Regions from separate parts of the Streptomyces sp. YIM S03343 genome, predicted to be linked through region 2. Evidence: riboswitches for the same ligand, from Rfam matches in the RefSeq annotation. Region 2 holds a riboswitch; each other region holds the start of a gene.

Region 1 (7,208 bases), 600 kb from region 2:
CCGGTCCCGGTTCTTCACGGCCATGGTCCCCGCCTCCCGTTCCGTCGGGTGCCGTCACCCGCATCGTCCTACGCCGCGTACGCGGCGTACGCACCCACACTCGGCCCGCACGCCCGTACGCCCCTACGTCCGTACACGCGCCCGCGCACCTACGTCGTCCGCACACCGGACGCACGCACCCGCGCACACCGTACGTATCCGCACGCCGCGCGCAGACGCACGTACGTCCCCGGACACGGTACGGGACCGCGTACGGGGACGTACGTGCGACTGGCTGAGGCTTGACCTCGGCCGGGTCAGCCCTTGAAGCGCGGGAAGGCGCTGCGGCCGGCGTACACCGCGGCGTCGTCGAGGATCTCCTCGATGCGCAGCAGCTGGTTGTACTTGGCGACACGCTCGGAGCGGGCCGGGGCACCGGTCTTGATCTGGCCGCAGTTGGTGGCGACGGCCAGGTCGGCGATGGTGACGTCCTCGGTCTCACCGGAGCGGTGCGACATCATGCACTTGTAGCCGCTGCGCTGGGCGAGCTCGACGGCGTCGAGGGTCTCGGTGAGCGAACCGATCTGGTTCACCTTCACCAGCAGGGCGTTGGCGCTGCCCTCCTCGATACCGCGGGCCAGGCGCTCCGGGTTGGTGACGAACAGGTCGTCGCCGACCAGCTGGACCTTGTCGCCGAGCTTGTCGGTGATGACCTTCCAGCCGGCCCAGTCGTCCTCGAACAGCGGGTCCTCGATGGAGACGAGCGGGTACGCCGCCACGAGCTCGGCGTAGTACTCCGTCATCTCGGCGGCGGAGCGCTCCTTGCCCTCGAAGAGGTACTTGCCGTCCTTGTAGAACTCGGAGGCGGCGACGTCGAGCGCGAGGGCGATCTGCTCGCCGGGGGCGTAACCGGCTTCCTTGATGGCCTCGAGGATCAGGTCGAGGGCCTCACGGTTGGAGCCCAGGTTCGGGGCGAAGCCGCCCTCGTCGCCGAGGCCGGTGGACAGGCCCTTGGTCTTCAGGACCTTCTTCAGCGTGTGGTAGACCTCGGCACCCCAGCGCAGGGCCTCGGAGAAGGACTCCGCGCCGATCGGGGCGATCATGAACTCCTGGATGTCCACGTTGGAGTCGGCGTGCGAGCCGCCGTTCAGGATGTTCATCATCGGCACCGGCAGCAGGTGCGCGTTGGGGCCGCCCAGGTAGCGGAACAGCGGGAGGTCGCTGGCCTCGGAGGCGGCGTGGGCGACGGCGAGCGAGACGCCGAGGATGGCGTTGGCGCCGAGCGAGCCCTTGTTGTCGGTCGCGTCCAGGTCGAACATGGCCTGGTCGATCAGGCGCTGCTCGGTCGCGTCGTAGCCGACCAGCTCCGGGCCGATCTGCTCGATGACGGCGAGGACGGCCTTCTCGACACCCTTGCCCTGGTAACGGTTGGGGTCGCCGTCGCGAAGCTCGATGGCCTCGAAGGCACCGGTGGAGGCGCCGGACGGGACGGCGGCACGACCCGTGCTGCCGTCGTCGAGGCCGACCTCGACCTCGACCGTGGGATTGCCTCGGGAGTCCAGGATTTCCCGGGCTACGACGACGTCGATGGACGGCACGAGCATCTCCTTCTCGGAATGTGACGCATGTGGTGCGGGGTGCACGTGGGCCTTTGACGGCCATGGTGGAGCCTTGCGACTAGAGCCTAACCGTCTCTGGGCAGTCGGCCAGCCGACCGACCGGTCCAAGGACTGGGTCAGACGGTACCCAATTGTTTCACCACGGAACAAAGCGAGGGTGGAGAACGCCTCGAATACACCCGGAGAAGAACACCGGTTGACCCTCCGGGGCACAGCCGGAAACGCGCCGGGGCATACCGAGGAACGCGCCGGGACACGCCGGAACACGCCGGGAACACCACGAATACGCCGGAACGCGGCGGAATGCGCCGGAGTTCACTTGTGAATTGCCCCGGAGAACCTGCAGAAGACCGGAGAACGCCGGAGAACGCACCTCGTGGGTGCGGAGAACGCCGACGAACCCGGAGAACGCAGAACCCCGCCCCGGCGCGTACGGGGGAATGCGCGCCGGGGCGGGGAGACCATGGGAGTCGCGGGACCCTCACGGGGCCTCAACTGTCATGGCCGGGGATGTGAGGGGCCTGTGGCTCAGCTGGCCACGGACTGTCACTTCAGGTGCAGCTGCTGGCCCGGGTAGATCAGGTCGGCGTGCTCGACGACGCCCTTGTTGAGCTTGAACAGCTTCTGCCAGCCGCCGTTGACGTGGTGCTTCACGGCGATGGAGCTGAGCGAGTCACCCTTGACGACCTTGTACTCGCCGTCACCCTTCTTGACCTTCTTGCCGGTCGGGGTGGTGACCGTCTTCGAGGCGGACTTCGCGGCCGGGCGCTGGGCGGAGCGGGAGGCGGCCGGCTTCTCGGTGGAGCGCTTGGTGGTGGCGGAGCCGGTGGAGCCCGAGGACGACGCCGTGCCGCCGTTGTAGGCGGCACCGGACAGGCCCGTGCCGCAGACCGGCCAGGCGCCCTTGCCCTGGGAGGCGAGAACCTTCTCGGCGATGGCGATCTGCTGCGCCTTGCTGGCCTGGTTGGCGGTCGGCGCGTACGCCGTGCCGCCGTACGCGGCCCAGGTGGAGGCGGAGAACTGGAGGCCGCCGTAGTAGCCGTTGCCGGTGTTGATGGCCCAGTTGCCGCCCGACTCGCACTGGGCGACGGCGTCCCACTCGGAGGCGGTGGCGGCGGAGGCGGTGCCGGCGGCCATCAGCGGGGCGGCTATCGCGGCGCCGGTGACACCGACGACGGCGACGACACGGGTGGCCTTGGACGGACGACGGTGCTTGCCCTTGCTGGAGAACAGCATGGAAGATCCCCTCACCGACGCCTGCGAGGTGAGCTGTCGGGTTCGGGCCGGTTGAGTTGCCCGGTCACACCTCCTGAGGAGGCATGACTTCACCCCTAGCCGGAACCGGCGTTCGACTGCCGGGCCCGGCGCCTACCTTGGGTCCCCCGCTCCTGCCTACGGCGCTTGACGCGACGACTGTTCCCGGACTGCCGCTGGCAGGACTCGGCGTAACGACGGCCGGGGCCCGGGGTGCCGGGCGGCATTGACCGTAGACACACGGCTCATGGAATTTCAAAGACGATCAGGGCTTCTGAGACTGATCCCACACTTTCACCAAAGTGGACATTACCGTACGAAACGGTGCATCAACTCCCGCTCGATTTCGCCCGTTTACGAACCGATCTGCAGAGTCTGACCAGCCGTGATGCGGTCGGGATCGGAACCGATGGTCTTCTTGTTCATGGCATAGAGGTGCCGCCACCCGCCGTCGAGGTCCAGGGCGTCCGTGATGGAGATGAGGCTGTCCCCGGCACGGACGGTGTACGTGCCGTCGGTCTGCGAGGCGTGCCGCCCGCCGGTGGAGTCGCTGGAGAGGCCGCCCTCGCCCTCGTCGCTGGCGCCACGGTGCCGTCCTGAGCCGAGGGCACCGGTGTCGACCAGGGCCGAAGTCCCGTCGGCCTGAAGGGAATCGTCCGTCGTGTCACCCGTCGGCGCCTCGGTCGGCGAGGTGGTCGGGGACTGCGAGCCGGTCGAGCCGGACCCCGTGGACTTCGTGGAGTCCGTCACACCGGAGGAGTCGGACTTACCGTTCTTGTCGGACTTGCCATTGTTGCTCTTCCCCTTGGACGACGAGGACGACCCGTTGCCCGAGCTGGACGAGTTGTCGGTCGAGGAGTCCGACAGACCGGATGAGACCGGCACATCGGACGAGTCAGAATCATCCTTCGAGTCCGACTTGTCCGAAGAGTTGGAGTTGCCTGAGTTGCCGTTCTCGTCCGACTGTGAGTTGTCCGACGACCCTGACGACGAGTCGGAGTTCTCGTCGTCGGCGACACCCGTGTCGACCGAGGCGTTGCCCGAGTCCTTGTCCAGTCCGTAGAGCGCACCACAGGTCGCCCACGCGTCGGCACCCTGGTCCGCGAGGATCTTCTCGGCGACGGCTATCTGCTGCTGCCGGCTGGCCTGGTCGGCACGCGCGGCATAGTCGAGACCGCCGTACTGCTCCCAGTCGGCCTGGGTGATCTGGAGGCCGCCGTAACGCCCGTTGCCTATGTCGGCACTCCAGGCGCCGTCGCTCTCGCACTGGGCGACCTTGTCCCATGTGGTGCCGTCGGCCGCGTGGGCGCTCGCCGCGCCGAGCAGCGGGATGGCGATGGCGGAGCCTGTCACACCGGCCGCGACGATGAGGGCCGGGGCCTGACGGGGGCGACGATGACGACCGTTCCCGGAGAGCATATCGGGGCCTTTCACGAGACAGCAGTGACCAGCGCGGCGTTTGAAGCTCGGTGTGTCGCCGTGCTGACGGTCGAACGTAGCGACAGACGATCAGTCATCACAAGTTCATGCCACGGAGATCACGCGAAGATCACAGAGGTGAGGGAATGTCACCTTTTGAGTAAGGCTCCCGTCAGTCGAAAATGTCGATCCGGTCGATTACCGGACGGGTGTGACGGAGGTGAACTCCACGGGCAAGCCGCGCAGTCCACGCATGATGAGCCCACCACGCCACCGCAAATCGGTCGATTCCACCGCCAGTTCCAGGTCCGGCAGCCGGGTCAGCAGGGTACCGAGCGCGGTCCGCCCCTCGACCCGGGCCAGGGGTGCGCCGAGGCAGTAGTGGATACCGTGGCCGTAACCAAGGTGTTGCATGTCACTTCGAGCGAGGTCGAGCACGTCCGGATTCTGGAACCTCTCGGGGTCCCGATCGGCCGCCGCGAGCACCACAAGTACAGGATCACCTGCAGCGATGCTCCGACCGCCGACCGTGAGCGGCCGGGTGGCGAACCGCCATGTCGCGATCTCCACCGGCCCGTCGTAGCGCAGGAGTTCCTCGACCCCGTTCTCCAGCAGCCCCCGTTCGCCGCGCGCGAGGGACTCCTGGAGCCGCCGCCGCTCCCCCGGGTGGGTCAGCAGCGCGTACATGCCGTTGCCGATGAGATTGACCGTGGTCTCGAAGCCGGCGAACAGCAGGATGAACGCCATCGCCGCAACCTCGTTCTCGGTGAGGTGCTCACCGTGGTCCGAGGCCCGGATGAGCCCCGAGAGGAGGTCCTCCCCCGCGCCTGGCTCATCGGGCAGCAGCTCCCTCTTTCTATGGATGAGTTCGGCGAGATAGCCACGCATCTTCCGCACCGACCGCGCCACCCCGCCACGCGGCCCTCCGCCATGACGGATCATCATGCCCGCCCAGTCCCGGAAGTCGTCCTGGTCCTCGCGCGGGACACCGAGCAGATCGCAGATCGCATAGATAGGGAGCGGAAACGCGAACTCATGGATGAGGTCCGCGCCGCCGCGCCCGGCGAACCCGTCGATCAGCCGGTCCGTCAGCTCCTGCACCCGCGGAGCGAACTCCGCGACCCGGCGCGGGGTGAACGCCTTGCTGACCAACCGCCGCAGCCGGGTGTGGTCCGGTGGATCGATGTTCAGCAGATGCGTCATCAGCTCCGCCTTGCGCTCACCCGGGATGCCCGTCCTGCCCCTGGCGTGCTCCGGCTCGTCGTGATGCTCCGGGTTCTTGGACAGCCGCGGATCGGCGAGCGCCTGCCGGGCGTCGGCGTACCGGGTGACCAGCCACGCCTCCACCCCGCTGGGCAACCTGGTCCACCGCACCGGCTCGTGCTCCCGTAGCCAGGCGTAGGCAGGGTAGGGGTCGGTGGCGAACTCCCAGGAGAACAGGGCGGGTGCGGGCGGCTCACCCTGCCGGGCGGGCTCACCAGGCCGGGCGGGCTCGGCGGGGGTCGGGGAGCTGGGCTGGTCGGTCACTCCCCGACGGTATCCGGGGCGGTGGGACGACCGCGCCCGGGGGACCGGGGCCGCGGCGCAGGGACGCGGCGGGCGCGAGGTTCAGGGACGTGGCGCAGGGCCGTGGCGCGAGACCCGAGCCATGGCGCGAGGCCGTGAGGCGGGGCCGTGGCGCAAGGCTGTGGAGGCGGGCCGCCTCCTCGTACCACTGCGCGGCTACCCGTGGCACGGGACGGACGGCCTTCGGCTGCGGCGACCGTCAGCTCTGCTCGTCCTGGGCGGACCCCATGACCTCGACGCCGTCCACACCCTCCACGCCTTCGATGCCCTCCACGTCCTCGACGCTCTCCCCGCCCCGAACGCCCTCCGCGGCACGTATCGCCTCCCGGTACGCTCGCGCCGCCGCGCGCAGTGCCGTCTCCGGGTCCACCCCCTCCGCCTCGGCCCGGGCCGCCAGTGCCAGCAGCTCGTAGCCGACGCCCTCGCCGTGGGGCAGCGGTACGTCGAGGGCTGCTGTGCGGGCGCGGGAGGCCAGCTTCGCGGCCAGGGCAAGGCCGGGCTGGCCCAGGGGGATGCCCTCCGTGACGGAGGTGCGGCGCTTCTCCTCCGCCTTGGTGCGCAGCCAGTGCTCCTTGACGTCCTCCGGGGTCTCGGCCGTCTCGTCGCCGAAGACATGGGGATGGCGGTGGATGAGCTTGGCGACGATGCCGCCCGCGACGTCGTCGATGGAGAACGGCGCCTCGGGGTCCTCCTCCGCTATCCGCGCGTGGAAGACGACCTGGAGCAGTACGTCGCCGAGTTCCTCGCGCAGTTCGGCGCGGTCACCGGCCTCGATCGCCTCGACGAGCTCGTACGCCTCCTCGATGCCGTACTTGGCCAGTCCCTCATGGGTCTGCCGGGACGACCAGGGGCACTCGGCGCGGATACGGTCCATTACCTGGACGAGGTCGAGGAGGCGCGCACCCGGCAGGTCGTAGGAGGCGGGCAGCAGCTCCAGATCCGGCATGCTCACCCGGCCGGAACCGGCGAGACGGGCCAGTCCGTCGGTGAGCGCGGGCTCACCCTCGCCGGTGGCCACGACCACCACGGTGCGGCCACCCGCGCAGGTGTCGACGAGCTGCTCGGCGGTCGGGGCGGCCTCGTCGACGGTTATGCCGGCCTCGCGCAGATACGGCAGCTGCGGATGGGCGCCGTCCGCGCACAGCACACGGTCGGCGGAGCGCAGCGCCTGCCAGGCGGGCCAGGACAGCAGTCCGGGTGCGACGCGGTGGCTGGTGGTGAGCAGGACGATACGTCCGGGAGCGGCTTCGGGGCTGGTGGTGTTCACGCTCCGAACGTAACGCACCCCGCGGACCGGCCTCCGGCGTTGTCCACAGGCCCGGGATGCCGATCGGATCGTAGGACCGCAGCAGACGCCGTACCGCCGCCGGT
Region 2 (7,208 bases):
TGCTAAACGTTCCTGAGAGTCCTAGGCACCTTCCCGGTGTCTCTGTTCGGCATACCCGGATCAAGGGGGAGCCTCGGTTTCCCGATGGGCCCAAGGCTGATCCCGCCGGGTCGCACTTCGAGCGGCGGATCCGGAGTTTTCAGCCTCGCCGTAGCCGGGTGACGGCCGGGCAGGCGGACGCCCTGCAGCGGTTGTGGCCCCAGTGGGGACTGGACATCGACGGGCATCAGGTCGTCGATCTGCCCGAGTTGTTCGGGAACGACCGTCCCGTGGTGCTGGAGATCGGCTTCGGGATGGGCGAGGCCACCGCCCAGATGGCCGCCGCGGATCCCGGCACCAACGTCCTCGCCGTGGACGTGCACACACCGGGGCAGGGCCATCTGCTCAACCTCGCGGAACGCAGCGGGCTCGACAACGTCCGCGTCGCCAACGGCGACGCCATCATCCTGCTGCGCGAGATGCTCGCCCCGGACTCCCTGGACGGGCTGCGGGTCTATTTCCCCGACCCCTGGCCCAAGAAGCGGCACCACAAGCGGCGGCTGATCCAGCCCGAGTTCCTCACCCTGGCCGCGACCCGTCTCAAGCCTGGCGCGCTGCTGCACTGCGCGACCGACTGGGAGCCGTACGCCGAACAGATGCTCGACGTGCTCACCGCGCACCCGGACTTCGAGAACAGCCGGGCGGACGGCGGTTTCGCGCCGCGTCCGGCGTTCCGGCCGCTGACCCGTTTCGAGGGCCAGGGACTGGACAAGGGTCATGTGGTGAACGATCTGCTCTTCCGCCGCGTACAGCACGAGGACCGTGACCGGGGCTGATTTTCTCCGGCGTCGTCGTAGGCCGTGTTCTCCCTCGTTAGGGTCGATGCCGTGGCCAGCTTTTCCCCGTACCCGCCCCTCCCCGGCCATCCGCCCGTCGGCCATGCCCTCGGGCACCCGCGCTGGTGGCAGCGGCGCGCCGTGCGCTACGGGGCGCTCATCACCCTGCTCGCGGTGTCCGGGCTGGTCATCCTGGCCCTGGTGCGTGAACAGACCGGCACCGACGGGTTCCTGGTAGGCCTCGGCCTCGCCGTACTGCCCGTACCGCTGCTGATCACCGCCTTCCGCTGGCTCGACCGCGTCGAACCCGGCCCCTGGCGCAATCTGCTCTTCGCCTTCGCCTGGGGAGCCTGCGCCGCCGCGCTCATAGCGATCGTCGCCAACAGCTTCGCCACCAGATGGATAGCCACGGCCACCGCCGACCCGACGAACGCCGACACCCTCGGCGCCACCGTCATCGCCCCCATCGTGGAGGAGTCCGCCAAGGCCGCCGCCGTACTGCTCGTCTTCCTGTTCCGCAGACGGAACTTCACCGGGCTGGTCGACGGCGTGGTGATAGCCGGGGTCACCGCCACCGGCTTCGCGTTCACCGAGAACATCCTCTATCTCGGCACCGCCTTCGGCACCGACCAGCTCACCGGCGACCGCGGCATCGCCTCCGTCACCGCCGCGACCTTCTTCGTGCGCGTCATCATGTCCCCCTTCGCGCACCCCCTCTTCACCGTCCTCACCGGCATCGGCTTCGGGGTCTCCGCCCTCTGCGCCGACCACCAGCGCGTCCGCCGCTTCCTGCTGCCGTTGTCCGGGCTGCTGCTCGCGATGAGCATGCACGCCGTCTGGAACGGCTCGTCCTCCCTCGGCCAGTACGGCTTCTTCGCGGTGTACGGCGCGTTCATGGTGCCCGCGTTCGGGCTGCTGACCTGGCTCGCCGTCTGGACCAGACAGCGCGAGCTGAGGACCGTACGGGAGGAGCTGCCCGCCTATGCCGTCGCGGGCTGGCTGACGCCCGCCGAGCCGTTCGTGCTCGGTTCGATGCGGGCGCGCGGCATCGCCCGCGAGTACGCGCGCCACTACTGGGGCAAGCCCGCCGCCCGCGCCGTCGCCGAGTACGAGGCCATCGCCACCTCGCTGGCCTTCCTGCGCCATCGCGGACGCGGCGGACGCGCCGGCCCCGACTTCGTCGTCCGCGAGGCCGAACTGTTGGGCGAGCTGTGGAACCGCCGCCACATCGCCCGCCCCGCCCTCCAGCACGCGGCCGCACGCGTCTGGCCGGAGCGCGGAAGGCACGGGGCGACGTACGGGACGGTGCCCTCTCCGTGGCCGCCGCCCGCGGCGTACGGCTATGGCGGCTCCGGCGGCCACGGGTACGGCGCTCCCGCCGCGCCGTACCCCATCCACAACCCCTATCTCACCTGAGCCGTCGGCCCCATCCGCCCCGCCGCATGCAAAAACCGGCAGCCCTGACGTCGGGGGGAAGCCGTCAGGACCGCCGGAGACCAGAGGGGAGGGATAAGAGAGAAGCAGAACAGCCAGCCTGCCAGAGGCTGAGCGCCGTCAGGGGTTGAGGCCCTTGCCGCGCAGCCATGTCATCGGATCGGTGGCGGTGGCCTGCCCGTTCGGGTGGACCTCCAGGTGCAGATGCGGGCCGGTGACGTTGCCGGTGGCGCCGACGCGGCCGATCACATCGCCCGTGCTGACCTTCTGGCCGACGGAGACGCTGATCGACGACTGGTGGTTGAACCACAGCTCGGTACCGTCATCGAGAGTCAGGATGGTGCGGTACCCGTAGGCGCCGGCCCAGCCCGCCTCGGTGATCGTGCCGCTGTGGATCGCCTTGATCAGCGTGCCCGTGGGCGCGGCGAAGTCGAGGCCTGTGTGATAGCCGGAGGACCACAACGTGCCGGCCTGACCGAAGGTGCCGGTGATGGTGTAGGACGCGACCGGCAGCGTGTACTGCTTGGCCAGCGCGGCCAGGCGCGCGGCCTCGGCCTTCTTCTTCGCGGCCTCCTCCGCCTTCGCCTTGGCCGCCTCGGCCTTGGCGGCGGCGGCCTTCTCGGCGGCGGCAGCGGCGGCAGCGGTGCGCTTGGCGGCGGCGGTTTCGGCGGCCGTCTGGGCCTTGTTCGCGACCTGGGTCTGCTGCTGCTCGGCCTGCGCCATGATCCGGTTGCGCAGCGCCTCGCCCGCGTCGGAGCTCTTGCTGTCGGCCACCGTCGTCGTCATGGTGCTGAGCGCGGCCTGGGACGCCTTGGCCGAGTCGCTGCCCGAGTCGCCGCCCGAGCCGGAGTCGCCGAGCAGGGAGCCCACGGAGGGCAGATCGGGCATGGAGATGGAGACCGGCGGCTTGCCGGTGTTGGCGCTGGCCATGCCGCCCGCGCCGACGGCCGCTATGACACCGACGCCCAGGACGGTGGAGCTGCGGGCGAGTCCGCCGCCGCGCTGCTTGCCGACGCGGTGCCGGCCTCGTACCGGGCGGAGGGAGTCCTCGGTGGGGTTCCACTCCTGCCAGGGACCCTCGTCGGTCTGGTACTCGCCGTAGCCGAAGGTGTCGGTTCCCCCGCGCTGGCCGGGTACGTACGGAGACTCCGTGAGAGGCCGGTTAGACGCCACGTGGGCGCGCTCCTTCCTTCCTTCTCGCCTACCGGGTTAGCTGACGGGTTCGGAGCAGGAAGGTCTCCTACGCGCGTATAACGCCGTGCTTCCACGGCGGTATCCGCGTGATTCACCCCAGGGTGGTGGTTCCCCGGCTCCCTTGCGGGACTCGGCGCGTGCGCACGGAGCCGTCTCTTGTGACGGCTGGGACAACCGCGCTGCGTTATCGAACGTTAATAGACGCGGAGGGGAGATTCCAAGCCGTTCCCCGTGATCAGCAAGATTTTTCCGCCGGACTTACCCGCCATGACCGGCGTAAATCGGGCGAGTTGACCTCCACCCATCAGCCACCGCGGCGGTGACGGTGACTCAGATGTTATGCGGAGCGAGACCGTCCGCTCACCCAACGTGATACCGGACCGATATCAGCGCGAGACCGACGGGAAGCGTCACGCGTCGGCCGGAGACTTGTGTCACGCCACCGGCCGGAGAGATGTGTCACGGCCGCCGTACCGCGAGCAGCGCCATGTCGTCCGTCAGACCGCCCCCGGCGTGCCGGTGCGCCTCCGCGGCGAGGGCGGTGAGCAGCGGCTGCGGGCCCGGGAAGGTCCGGCCGCCGAGCCCTGTCTCGGGGTCGTAGAACACGCCGTGCGCGTCGCGCGCCTCGGACAGCCCGTCGGTGTAGAGCAGCAGCGTGGCCCCGGGCGGGAAGTCCGTCTCCTGGGTGCGGTCGGGCAGGGCGCTCAGCTCACCCAGCCCGAGCGGCAGCGCCGCCGTGTCGGCGTGCAGCACGCGCACGGTGCCATCGGCGAGGAGCAGCAGCGGCGGGGGGTGGCCGCGGTTGACGACGCGGACGAGTGGCTCGCCCTGCGGGATCTCCGCGAGGACGGCGGTGGTGAACCCCTCGACGGCGTCGACGGCCTCGCGCCGGTTGTCCTCGCGCACCAGCGCCCGCTCCAACCGCTGGGCGACCGCCTCCAGCGTGGCCTCCTGCTCGGCGGCCTCCCGGAAGGCCCCGATGACGACGGCCACGATGCCCACCGCACCCATCCCCTTGCCCCGCACGTCCCCGACGATCAGCCGGACGCCGTGCGGGCTGTCCTGCACGGCGTAGAGATCGCCGCCGATGGACGCCCCGGCCTGCGCCGCCTCGTAGCGCGCCGCGATGTCCAGACCGCCGATGCGTTCCTCCGGCTCGGGCAGTACAGCGAGCTGCGCGGCCTCGGCGATCTCGCGAACGGAGGCGAGCTGCCGCTGCCCGCGCTGCACGAGGATGTTGATGAGGACGGCGAGCACCGCGACCGTGGTGACGGTGACCAGCTCCGTCACCGCGCCGACGGCCACCACGACATGCCGTGTGGCGTGACCGATCAGCACGGCCACCGCGGCGAGCACGGCCGCGAGCCCGGTGAGGACCGTGCCGCGCCGCGAGTAGAGCGGGGCGGCGACCAGCGGCGCGGCGGTGAGCAGCGGGGTCGCGGAGAACTCCTGCGGGGTGAGGTAGTCGAAGAGGATCCCGCCGGCCAGCAGCAGCGCGGGCAGGAGCCGTACGGCGGTACGGGCGTACATGATGCGGCGCCCGGGTCGCTCCTCCACCTCACCAGGCCACTCCACCCGACTCCCCGTCCGTAGCCGACGTACCTCCAGTGTCCGGCCCCGGCGGCGGGCGGCGAACGGGGCTGAGCCGAGCGGATGAGCGGGCACCCTGCCAGATGCCGTACACTGGTCTCACCGACGCGGGGTGGAGCAGCTCGGTAGCTCGCTGGGCTCATAACCCAGAGGTCGCAGGTTCAAATCCTGTCCCCGCTACTGAAGGCCTGGGGCCGGAATCCATGTGATGGATTCCGGCCCCAGGCTTTTTTCCTGTTCTCCCTGCTCCCCCGGTTCTCCCGGTTTCCCGGTCCAGTTCTCGCCGTCGTGCGGGCGTGCGGGAGCACCGCTTCCCCGCCCTCAGTCCAGCAGATGCCCGTTGGGTGCCTTGGCGGTGGGCTCGTACTCCGGTATGACGACCACGGTGGCGCCGTTCGCCGTCAGCAGCCCGTTGCCGTCGGCCGCCGCGACGAAGGTGTCCGGCTCCCGCCAGGCGGTCACGACACGCCGTACGCCCGCGTCGAGAATCAGCCGGGCGCAGGGCGCGGGGCGGGAGGCGCGGCGGGCGCAGGGTTCCAGGCTGCTGTAGACGGTGGCGCCGGGCAGCCGCGGGTCGGCCGGGTCGGTCTTGGCGAGGGCCGCCTCCTCCGCGTGCACGACCGTGTCGCCCCCCTCCCGGGAGTGGCCGCGGGCCAGCTCGGTGCCGTCGGCGGCGACGGCCACCGCACCGACGCTGAACGCGGTGTCCGACGGCGGGCACAGCGCGGCCAGCTCGCAGGCCAGCCGCAGCCAGTGCCGGTCGGCGGCGGTGGCGAGCGGACCGGTGCCGGGGGCGGTGGGCTCGTAGCGCATCAGGACGACGTCGCCTATGGCGCGGGTCTCCAGCAGCCGCAGCCGTCCGCCCTGGTAGGTGCCGGGGCCGAAGAGGCGGGGGGCGTCCGGGTCGCCCACGAAGAGCGGGGCGAGCACCAGCTGGAGTTCGTCGGCGAGGCCATGCTGGAGGAGCTGGGTGTGGACGGTGCCGCCGCCCTCCACCATCAGGCGGCGCACCCTGCGCACCTCGTACAGATGGGTCAGCAGCTCCCGCCAGTCGAGGGCGGGACCGAGGGGGACGACATCGGCGGCGAGGGCCAGTTCGCCGGCACGGTCGGCGCCTTTGTCCGTCGTGTAGAGCAGCTTGTCCCCGCCGGTGTGCCAGAACTGGGCCGCCGGGTCCAGGTCGCCCGTGGCGCTGACGGTCACCTTGAGGGGGTACTCCGGCTGCCCGGCGGCGCGGCGGGCATCCCGGCGCTCGGGGGAGTTGACCAGCAGGCGCGGGTTGTCGGCGCGGATGGTGCCGGCGCCGATCAGGATGGCGTCGCAGGACGCCCGTACCTCGTCGACCCGGTCGAAGTCGGCCGGGCCGGACAGCAGCAGGCGCTCGGGGCCGGTGTCGTCCAGGTAGCCGTCGAGGGAGACGGCGGCGGACAGGAGGACGTACGGGTACGGCATGGCGTCGGCGCTCTCTTCGGGGGCCTTGGGGCATCAAAGGTCGGTCAGGGGCTTCGGAGACGGTCAGGGGTTCGGGGGGACGGCCAGGGGTTCGGGGGACGGTCGCCTTGGTTCAAGTTTGAAACAAACCTACACTGGGAGCATGACGACCCGCTGGCTCACCCCCGACGAGCAGCGCGCCTGGCGCGCGTACATCGCCGCGTCGCAGCTCCTGGAGGACGCGATCGACCGGCAGCTCCAGCAGGAGGCCGGCATGCCCCATCTGTTCTACTCGGTGCTGGCCAACCTGTCCGCCGCGCCGGACCACCGGCTGCGGATGACCGATCTCGCCGAGACCCTGAAGATCACGCGCAGCAGGCTGACGTACGCCGTGACCCGGCTGGAGCGGGACGGGCTGCTGCGCCGCGAGGACTGCCGCTGGGACAAGCGCAGCAGCATCGCGGTGCTGACCGACGAGGGGATGGCCGTGCTGGAGCGTACGGCGCCCGGGCATGTCGAGACGGTGCGCGCCACGCTCTTCGACCGGCTCACCCCGGAGCAGGTGGGGCAGCTGGAGGAGATCTGCACGGGGATCGTGCGGGGGCTCCAGGGTGAGGATCGCGGGGCGGGACCCGATGACGTCCCTTGGCGGCGGCGGTCGTCCGCCTGCCCGTCGTCCGCGTCCCCGTCATCCACGTCCCCGTCGCCGACTTCCCCGGCGCCCCCTTCCGCACCGTCCGCCTC
Region 3 (7,208 bases), 2.6 Mb from region 2:
GCTTGACGACGCCCTGTTCGGTGCCGAGCGCCAGGCCTGGGGAGGACTCGTCCAGGGTGGTCAGGCAGACCAACGTCTCGTCGTCCGTCAGCGGGACGAACTCCGTGAGCGATGCCCCGCCGGCCAGGTTCGGCGCGGACGCCGTCGCCGGAAGCTGCGGGAGGTCGATCACATTGATCCGCAGCAGCCGACCGGACGATGTCACGGCGCCGACCTCACCGCGCGCCGTCGCCGGGACCGCCGAAAGGATCACATCGTGCTTCGCGCGCGTGCCGTCGTCGTCCGTGTGGAACGGCTCGCCGTTGACCGTGCGGGCGAGCAGGCCCGTGGAGGACAGCAGCACCCGGCACGGGTCGTCGGCGACCTGGAGCGGCACCGCCGAGGCCGGGGCACCGCTCGACTCCAGCAGCACCGTGCGCCGCTCGGTGCCGAACTTCTTCGCCACCGCCGCCAGTTCGGCCGAGACCAGCTTGCGCAGCTCCACATCCGACTCGAGGATCCGGGTCAGCTCCGCGATCTCCTCGGTGAGCCGTTCCTTCTCGGACTCCAGCTCGATGCGGTCGTACTTGGTGAGGCGGCGCAGCGGCGTGTCGAGGATGTACTGGGTCTGCACGTCCGACAGGGAGAAGCGCTCCATCAGGCGTTCCTTCGCCTGCGCGGAGTTCTCGCTGGAGCGGATCAGCCGGATGACCTCGTCGATGTCCACCAGCGCGGTGAGCAGGCCCTCGACGAGATGCAGCCGGTCGCGCCGCTTGCTCCGGCGGAACTCGCTGCGGCGGCGCACCACTTCGAAGCGGTGGTCGAGGTAGACCTCGAGGAGCTCCTTGAGGCCCAGGGTGAGCGGCTGGCCGTCCACCAGAGCGACGTTGTTGATGCCGAAGGACTCCTCCATCGGCGTCAGCTTGTAGAGCTGCTCCAGGACCGCCTCCGGCACGAAGCCGTTCTTGATCTCGATGACCAGGCGCAGGCCGTGCTGGCGGTCGGTGAGGTCCTTGACGTCGGCGATGCCCTGGATCTTCTTCGAGCCGACCAGGTCCTTGATCTTGGCGATCACCTTCTCGGGACCCACCGTGAAAGGCAGCTCGGTGACGACCAGGCCCTTGCGGCGCGCCGTCACCGTCTCCACCGACACCGTGGCGCGGATCTTGAAGGTGCCGCGGCCCGACTCGTACGCGTCGCGGATGCCGGCCAGGCCGACGATCCGGCCGCCGGTGGGCAGGTCGGGGCCCGGGACGAACCGCATGAGGGTGTCCAGGTCCGCGTTCGGGTAGCGGATCAGATGGCGGGCGGCCGCGACGACCTCGCCGAGATTGTGCGGCGGCATGTTGGTCGCCATACCGACGGCGATGCCGGACGCGCCGTTGACCAGGAGGTTCGGGAAGGCGGCCGGGAGGGCCGCCGGTTCCTGCTCCTGGCCGTCGTAGTTGGGCGCGAAGTCGACCGTGTCCTCGTCGATCGACTCGGTCATCAGACCGGTCGCCGCGGCCATCCGGCACTCGGTGTACCGCATGGCGGCGGGCGGGTCGTCGTTGCCCAGCGAGCCGAAGTTGCCGTGGCCGTCGACCAGCGGGAGGCGCATCGAGAAGGGCTGGGCCATGCGCACCAGGGCGTCGTAGATCGACGCGTCGCCGTGCGGGTGCAGCTTGCCCATGACCTCGCCGACGACCCGCGCGCACTTCACATATCCGCGCTCAGGACGCAGTCCCATCTCGCTCATCTGGTAGACGATGCGGCGGTGCACCGGCTTGAGGCCGTCCCGGGCGTCGGGCAGGGCGCGGGAGTAGATGACCGAATACGCGTACTCGAGGAAGGAGCCCTGCATCTCGTCCACGACGTCGATGTCGAGGATCTTCTCCTCGTACGAGTCGTCGGGCGGCGGGGTCTTCGTGCTGCGGCGGGCCATCCTGCCGGCTCCTCCTGTTTCCTGGTCGCTCGCCTGCGGGGCACGCCCCTTCGGCTCGCTCGTGCTGAAGCGTGAACGGGATCTGCTGCGGACCATTGTGGACCGCTGGACTGACAACGCGGACCGGGACCGGTCGCGGCAGGGGCGCGCGAAGGCGCCCTGACCTGCGCGTCAGCGGCCCGGAACGGGTCCGCCGAGGGTCCGGCGACGCCCGCGCGGGGCAGCCGCGCCGCCCTCGCACCGTACCGCCGCGGTTCCGTACCGTACCCGCGCGGCCCTCGAACGGTACCCGCCGTGGCGCCGCACCGTGTTCTCGCCGCACCCGCACCGTACCGCCGTGTCCCCGGCGCCCGCGCCCTCCACATACCGCGGCCGCCGGGGGACGATCTCGCTCTGGGCGTACGGTCTCCGGGAACTTCGCCGCGGCACCGCACGCTTGCATACAGTGGCAGGACCGGCAGGATTCTGCAGTTCCGACCACAGTTTCCGCCAAAGCTCCGCGAGCGAAGGGACGTACATGCCCATGGGTCACACGGCCACAGCCGAGGCAGGCTCCGGGGGCCTGACAGCGACCGAGCACCGCCTGGCCAACGGTCTGCGCGTGGTGCTCTCCGAGGACCACCTGACCCCGGTGGCGGCGGTGTGCCTCTGGTACGACGTCGGCTCGCGCCACGAGGTCAAGGGGCGCACCGGTCTGGCTCACCTCTTCGAGCACCTGATGTTCCAGGGCTCCGCCCAGGTCAAGGGGAACGGTCACTTCGAGCTGGTGCAGGGCGCCGGCGGTTCGCTCAACGGCACCACCAGCTTCGAGCGCACCAACTACTTCGAGACCATGCCCACCCACCAGTTGGAGCTCGCCCTCTGGCTGGAGGCCGACCGCATGGGCTCCCTGCTCGCCGCCCTGGACGACGAGTCGATGGAGAACCAGCGCGACGTCGTGAAGAACGAGCGCCGCCAGCGCTACGACAACGTGCCCTACGGCACCGCGTTCGAGAAGCTCACCGCCCTCGCCTACCCGGACGGCCACCCCTACCACCACACCCCGATCGGCTCGATGGCCGACCTGGACGCGGCCACGCTGGAGGACGCGCGCGCGTTCTTCCGCACCTACTACGCGCCGAACAACGCCGTCCTGTCGGTGGTCGGCGACGTCGACCCGGCGCAGACGCTCGCCTGGATCGAGAAGTACTTCGGCTCCATCTCGTCGCACGACGGCAAGCCCGCGCCCCGCGACGGCTCGCTGCCGGAGGTCATGGGCGGGCAGCTGCGCGAGGTCGTCGTGGAGGAGGTGCCGGCCCGCGCGCTGATGGGCGCCTACCGGCTGCCGGAGGACGGCACGCGCGCGTGCGACGCCGCCGACCTGGCGCTCACCGTCCTCGGCGGCGGCGAGTCCTCCCGTCTCTACAACCGGCTCGTACGGCGTGACCGCACCGCTGTCGCCGCAGGGTTCGGCCTGCTGCGGCTGGCCGGGGCGCCCTCCCTGGGCTGGCTGGACGTGAAGACGTCGGGCGACGTCGAGGTCCCGGTGATCGAGTCCGCCATCGACGAGGAACTCGCCCGCTTCGCCGAGGAGGGCCCCACGCCCGAGGAGATGGAGCGCGCCCAGGCCCAGCTGGAGCGCGAATGGCTGGACCGGCTCGGCACGGTCGCGGGCCGCGCCGACGAACTGTGCCGCTACGCGGTCCTGTTCGGCGACCCGCAGCTCGCCCTCACCGCCGTCGGGCGCGTCCTGGAGGTGACCGCGGAGGAGGTCCAGGAGGTCGCCAAGTCCCGGCTGCGCCCCGACAACCGCGCGGTGCTCGTCTACGAGCCCGCCACAGGCGCCGACCAGCAGTCCGCCGAGGACGCCGGGCACACGGAGGACCCGGAGTCCGCGGCGACCGTGGAAGCCACCGACGACAACGAGGAGGCGGCCAAGTGACCGAGCTGGCCACGATGGAGTTCCACCCCCGGCCCCAGGCGGGCACGGCCAGGCCGTGGGCCTTCCCCGCACCCGAGCGCGGCGCGCTGGACAACGGTCTGACGGTGCTGCGCTGCCACCGCCCCGGCCAGCAGGTCGTCGCCGTCGAGGTGCTCCTCGACGCGCCCCTGGACGCCGAGCCGGCCGGCCTCGACGGTGTCGCCACGATCATGGCGCGCGCGTTCTCCGAGGGCACCGACACGCTCTCCGCCGAGGAGTTCGCCGCCGAGCTGGAGCGCTGCGGCGCCACCCTCGACGCGCACGCCGACCACCCCGGTGTCCGGCTGAGCCTCGAAGTCCCCGCCTCCCGGCTCCCCAAGGCGCTCGCGCTGCTCGCCGACGCCCTCAGGGCGCCCGCGTTCGCCGACAGCGAGGTCGAGCGGCTGGTGCGCAACCGCCTCGACGAGATCCCCCATGAGCTGGCCAACCCGGCCCGCCGTGCAGCCAAGGAGCTGTCCAGGCAGCTCTTCCCGGAGACCTCCCGCATGTCGCGCCCGCGCCAGGGCACCGAGGAGACCGTCGAGAAGATCGACTCGGCGGCGGTGCGCAGGTTCTACGAGCGGTACGTACGTCCCGCGACGGCCACCGCGGTCATCGTCGGCGACCTCACCGGTGTCGACCTCGACGAACTGCTCGCGGACACCCTCGGCGCCTGGACCGGCGCCCCCGCCCGGGACCGTGCCGTGCCGTCGGTGAGCGCGGACGACACCGGACGGGTCGTGATCGTGGACCGGCCCGGCGCCGTCCAGACGCAGCTGCTCATCGGCCGGATCGGCCCCGACCGCCACGACCGGATGTGGGCCGCCCAGGTGCTCGGCACCTACTGCCTCGGCGGCACCCTCACCTCCCGCCTCGACCGCGTCCTGCGCGAGGAGAAGGGCTACACCTACGGCGTGCGCGCGTTCGGCCAGGTCCTGCGCTCCACGCCGGACGGCACCGGCGCGGCGATGCTCGCCATCAGCGGCTCCGTCGACACGCCGAACACCGGGCCCGCGCTCCAGGACCTGTGGACGGTGCTGCGCACGCTGGCAGCGGAGGGGCTGACCGACCCCGAGCGGGATGTCGCCGTGCAGAACCTGGTCGGCGTGGCGCCGCTGAAGTACGAGACCGCCGCGGCCGTCGCGAGCACGCTGGCCGACCAGGTCGAGCAGCACCTGCCCGACGACTTCCAGGCGACGCTCTACCGGCAGCTCGCCGCGACCGGCACCGTGGAGGCCACCGCGGCGGTCGTGAGCGCCTTCCCGGTGGACCGCCTGGTGACCGTCCTCGTCGGCGACGCGGCGCAGATCAAGGAGCCCGTCGAGGCCCTCGGCATCGGCGACGTCACGGTCGTCACGGCGGAGTAGTCACACGGCAGCGACAAGCGCGCGTGCCGACATCAGGACGGCACGCGCGCGTGCTCGCATCAGGCGCCACGCGCGTGCCCGCATCGGACCGAGGCGTGCCTCACCCGGCAGGGCGTCGCTCGACGGGCCGCTGTGCCGCAGCCGTTCCAGGGCAGCCGCGGAGCGCGACGGCAGGGGGGCAGCAATAGCGGGCACACCGGCGCCCGCCGTAGGCCACCGGGACCGCGAGTCCGGAAGCATGGCGTGCGTGAGCCTCGTTCCGTGGCCCGCCGTGTCGCACGCGCCGCGGCGGCACCCGCACCTGAGCACGTGGACACGCGGGCGCACGAGACCCTCCGTGCGGCGACCGCGCCGACCCACGCGCGTGGGCCCGGGCGGCTGAGGCGCCGTCAGAGCGCGAGCCTCGTTCACCAACGGGACCGCCAGGGCTCCCGTTTGCCCGATTTGAGGCCGAGGGGCCCTGTCTGTCCTGTGGCATGCGCTACAAAAGTCGTGATCCGTTTGAGGACGGAAAGCCGCCCCGTCTAGCGTCGTCCGGGCCTGTCCGTCAGGCAGCACGCCGCACCCGCGGCACCGGACAGCCATCGCCGAGTCCCCGTACGGCGCGAGCCAGGGGAGCCGGGGACCCACAGCAGTCCCCTGGGGTGAATCGGGCGCCCGCGCGTGCAGCGAGGGGGTCCGTAGGAGACCTTCCTGCTCCGAACCCGTCAGCTAACCCGGTAGGCGAGAGGGAAGGAAAGGACCACCCACTTCATGGCGTCGTGCGCCACCGGGAAGCACCGTCGGCCCAGCCGGATGCAGCGTTCCACCGCCCAGGCCGCCGGTATCGCGGCCCTCGCCACCGGCGGCGTCGTGGGCACCCTCGCGGCTCCCGCACTCGCGGCCGAGGACTCCGCGCAGAACGCGGTCGAGACGAGCGGCCTCATCCCCGTCGTAGCCCTGGGCGACAAGGTCGCCGACAAGATCGACGCCCAGGCCACCGCCCAGCAGGCGGCCGCCGAGCGCAAGGAGGCCGAGCAGGCCGCCCGCAAGCGCGCCGCCGAGCTGGCCCAGAAGGCTCGCGAGGCCAAGGAGCGCGCCGCCCGCGAGGCCGAGCGCAAGCGCCTCAACACCTTCGTCGCGCCGATCTCCCACTCGTACGTCTCCACGGGCTACGAGGCCAGCAGCTCGCTGTGGTCCTCCGGCGCGCACACCGGCATCGACTTCCACGCCGCGAGCGGTACGACCGTCCACGCGGTGGGCTACGGCACCGTCGTCGAGACCGGGTGGGGAGGGGCGTACGGCAATCAGATCGTCATCAGGATGAACGACGGCACCTACACCCAGTACGGCCACCTGTCGTCCATCGCGGTGTCCGTGGGTCAGCGGGTCGTCACCGGCCAGCAGATCGGCCTGTCCGGTGCGACCGGCAACGTCACCGGACCGCATCTGCACTTCGAGGCCCGTACGACCGCGGAGTACGGCTCCGACATCGATCCCGTCGCCTACCTCCGCCAGCACGGCGTGAACGTCTGACACTCGCTGCCACCCACCCCGCGCGCGGGCGTACACCGACGCGCGGCAGGCATCCCGCGGGGCCCCGGCTCGTCCGAGCCGGGGCCCCGCGGTGTTTTGGGCGGCCCACTGTCCAAAAAATATCCCCGGATTCCGGTCCGCCGTCGGAAATTCCGTCCCGTTGCAATAGAGTCACGGAACACATGTCAATCGTCGACGTTTCACGGGGATTAAGGCGGAGGTCGGTCATGCGTATTCCGGCGCACTCGGTGTGCACCGCGATCCGGGACGACATCGTCGCCGGTGCCTACGAACGCGGCAGCCGCCTCACCGAGGAACTCCTCGCCCGCCGCTACGGCGTCTCCCGCGTCCCCGTCCGCGAGGCCCTGCGCACCCTGGAGGCCGAGGGCTTCGTCGTCACCCGGCGGCACGCGGGCGCGTGCGTCGCGGAGCCGACCGAGCACGAGGCCGCCGACCTGCTGGAGATGCGCATGCTCCTGGAGCC

Evidence for each region. Region 2 has a riboswitch for cyclic di-AMP ahead of ACSYGN_RS21330 (M23 family metallopeptidase). Riboswitches for the same ligand answer to the same signal wherever they lie in the genome.
Region 1: linked by a shared signal. The riboswitch ahead of ACSYGN_RS24125 (transglycosylase family protein) and the one ahead of ACSYGN_RS21330 (M23 family metallopeptidase) in region 2 are both predicted to bind cyclic di-AMP.
Region 3: linked by a shared signal. The riboswitch ahead of ACSYGN_RS10055 (M23 family metallopeptidase) and the one ahead of ACSYGN_RS21330 (M23 family metallopeptidase) in region 2 are both predicted to bind cyclic di-AMP.

What each region holds. Positions count from the first base shown of each region.
Region 1 is NZ_JBPUKX010000001.1:5,506,281-5,513,488, reverse strand. It holds gene ACSYGN_RS24135 (FtsB family cell division protein) at 1-24, opposite strand, end outside; gene eno (phosphopyruvate hydratase) at 297-1,577, opposite strand; gene ACSYGN_RS24125 (transglycosylase family protein) at 2,145-2,834, opposite strand; cyclic di-AMP (ydaO/yuaA leader) riboswitch at 2,838-3,008, opposite strand; gene ACSYGN_RS24120 (transglycosylase family protein) at 3,207-4,271, opposite strand; gene ACSYGN_RS24115 (cytochrome P450 family protein) at 4,470-5,798, opposite strand; gene ACSYGN_RS24110 (nucleoside triphosphate pyrophosphohydrolase) at 6,037-7,104, opposite strand.
Region 2 is NZ_JBPUKX010000001.1:4,908,705-4,915,912, reverse strand. It holds gene trmB (tRNA (guanosine(46)-N7)-methyltransferase TrmB) at 1-815, shown strand, start outside; gene ACSYGN_RS21335 (PrsW family intramembrane metalloprotease) at 867-2,231, shown strand; gene ACSYGN_RS21330 (M23 family metallopeptidase) at 2,370-3,422, opposite strand; cyclic di-AMP (ydaO/yuaA leader) riboswitch at 3,433-3,589, opposite strand; gene ACSYGN_RS21325 (PP2C family protein-serine/threonine phosphatase) at 3,903-4,973, opposite strand; tRNA gene ACSYGN_RS21320 (tRNA-Met) at 5,140-5,213, shown strand; gene ACSYGN_RS21315 (dihydrofolate reductase family protein) at 5,355-6,485, opposite strand; gene ACSYGN_RS21310 (MarR family winged helix-turn-helix transcriptional regulator) at 6,628-7,208, shown strand, end outside.
Region 3 is NZ_JBPUKX010000001.1:2,358,170-2,365,377, reverse strand. It holds gene ACSYGN_RS10070 (DNA gyrase/topoisomerase IV subunit A) at 1-1,903, opposite strand, end outside; gene ACSYGN_RS10065 (M16 family metallopeptidase) at 2,421-3,824, shown strand; gene ACSYGN_RS10060 (M16 family metallopeptidase) at 3,821-5,209, shown strand; cyclic di-AMP (ydaO/yuaA leader) riboswitch at 5,785-5,950, shown strand; gene ACSYGN_RS10055 (M23 family metallopeptidase) at 5,963-6,724, shown strand; gene ACSYGN_RS10050 (GntR family transcriptional regulator) at 6,952-7,208, shown strand, end outside.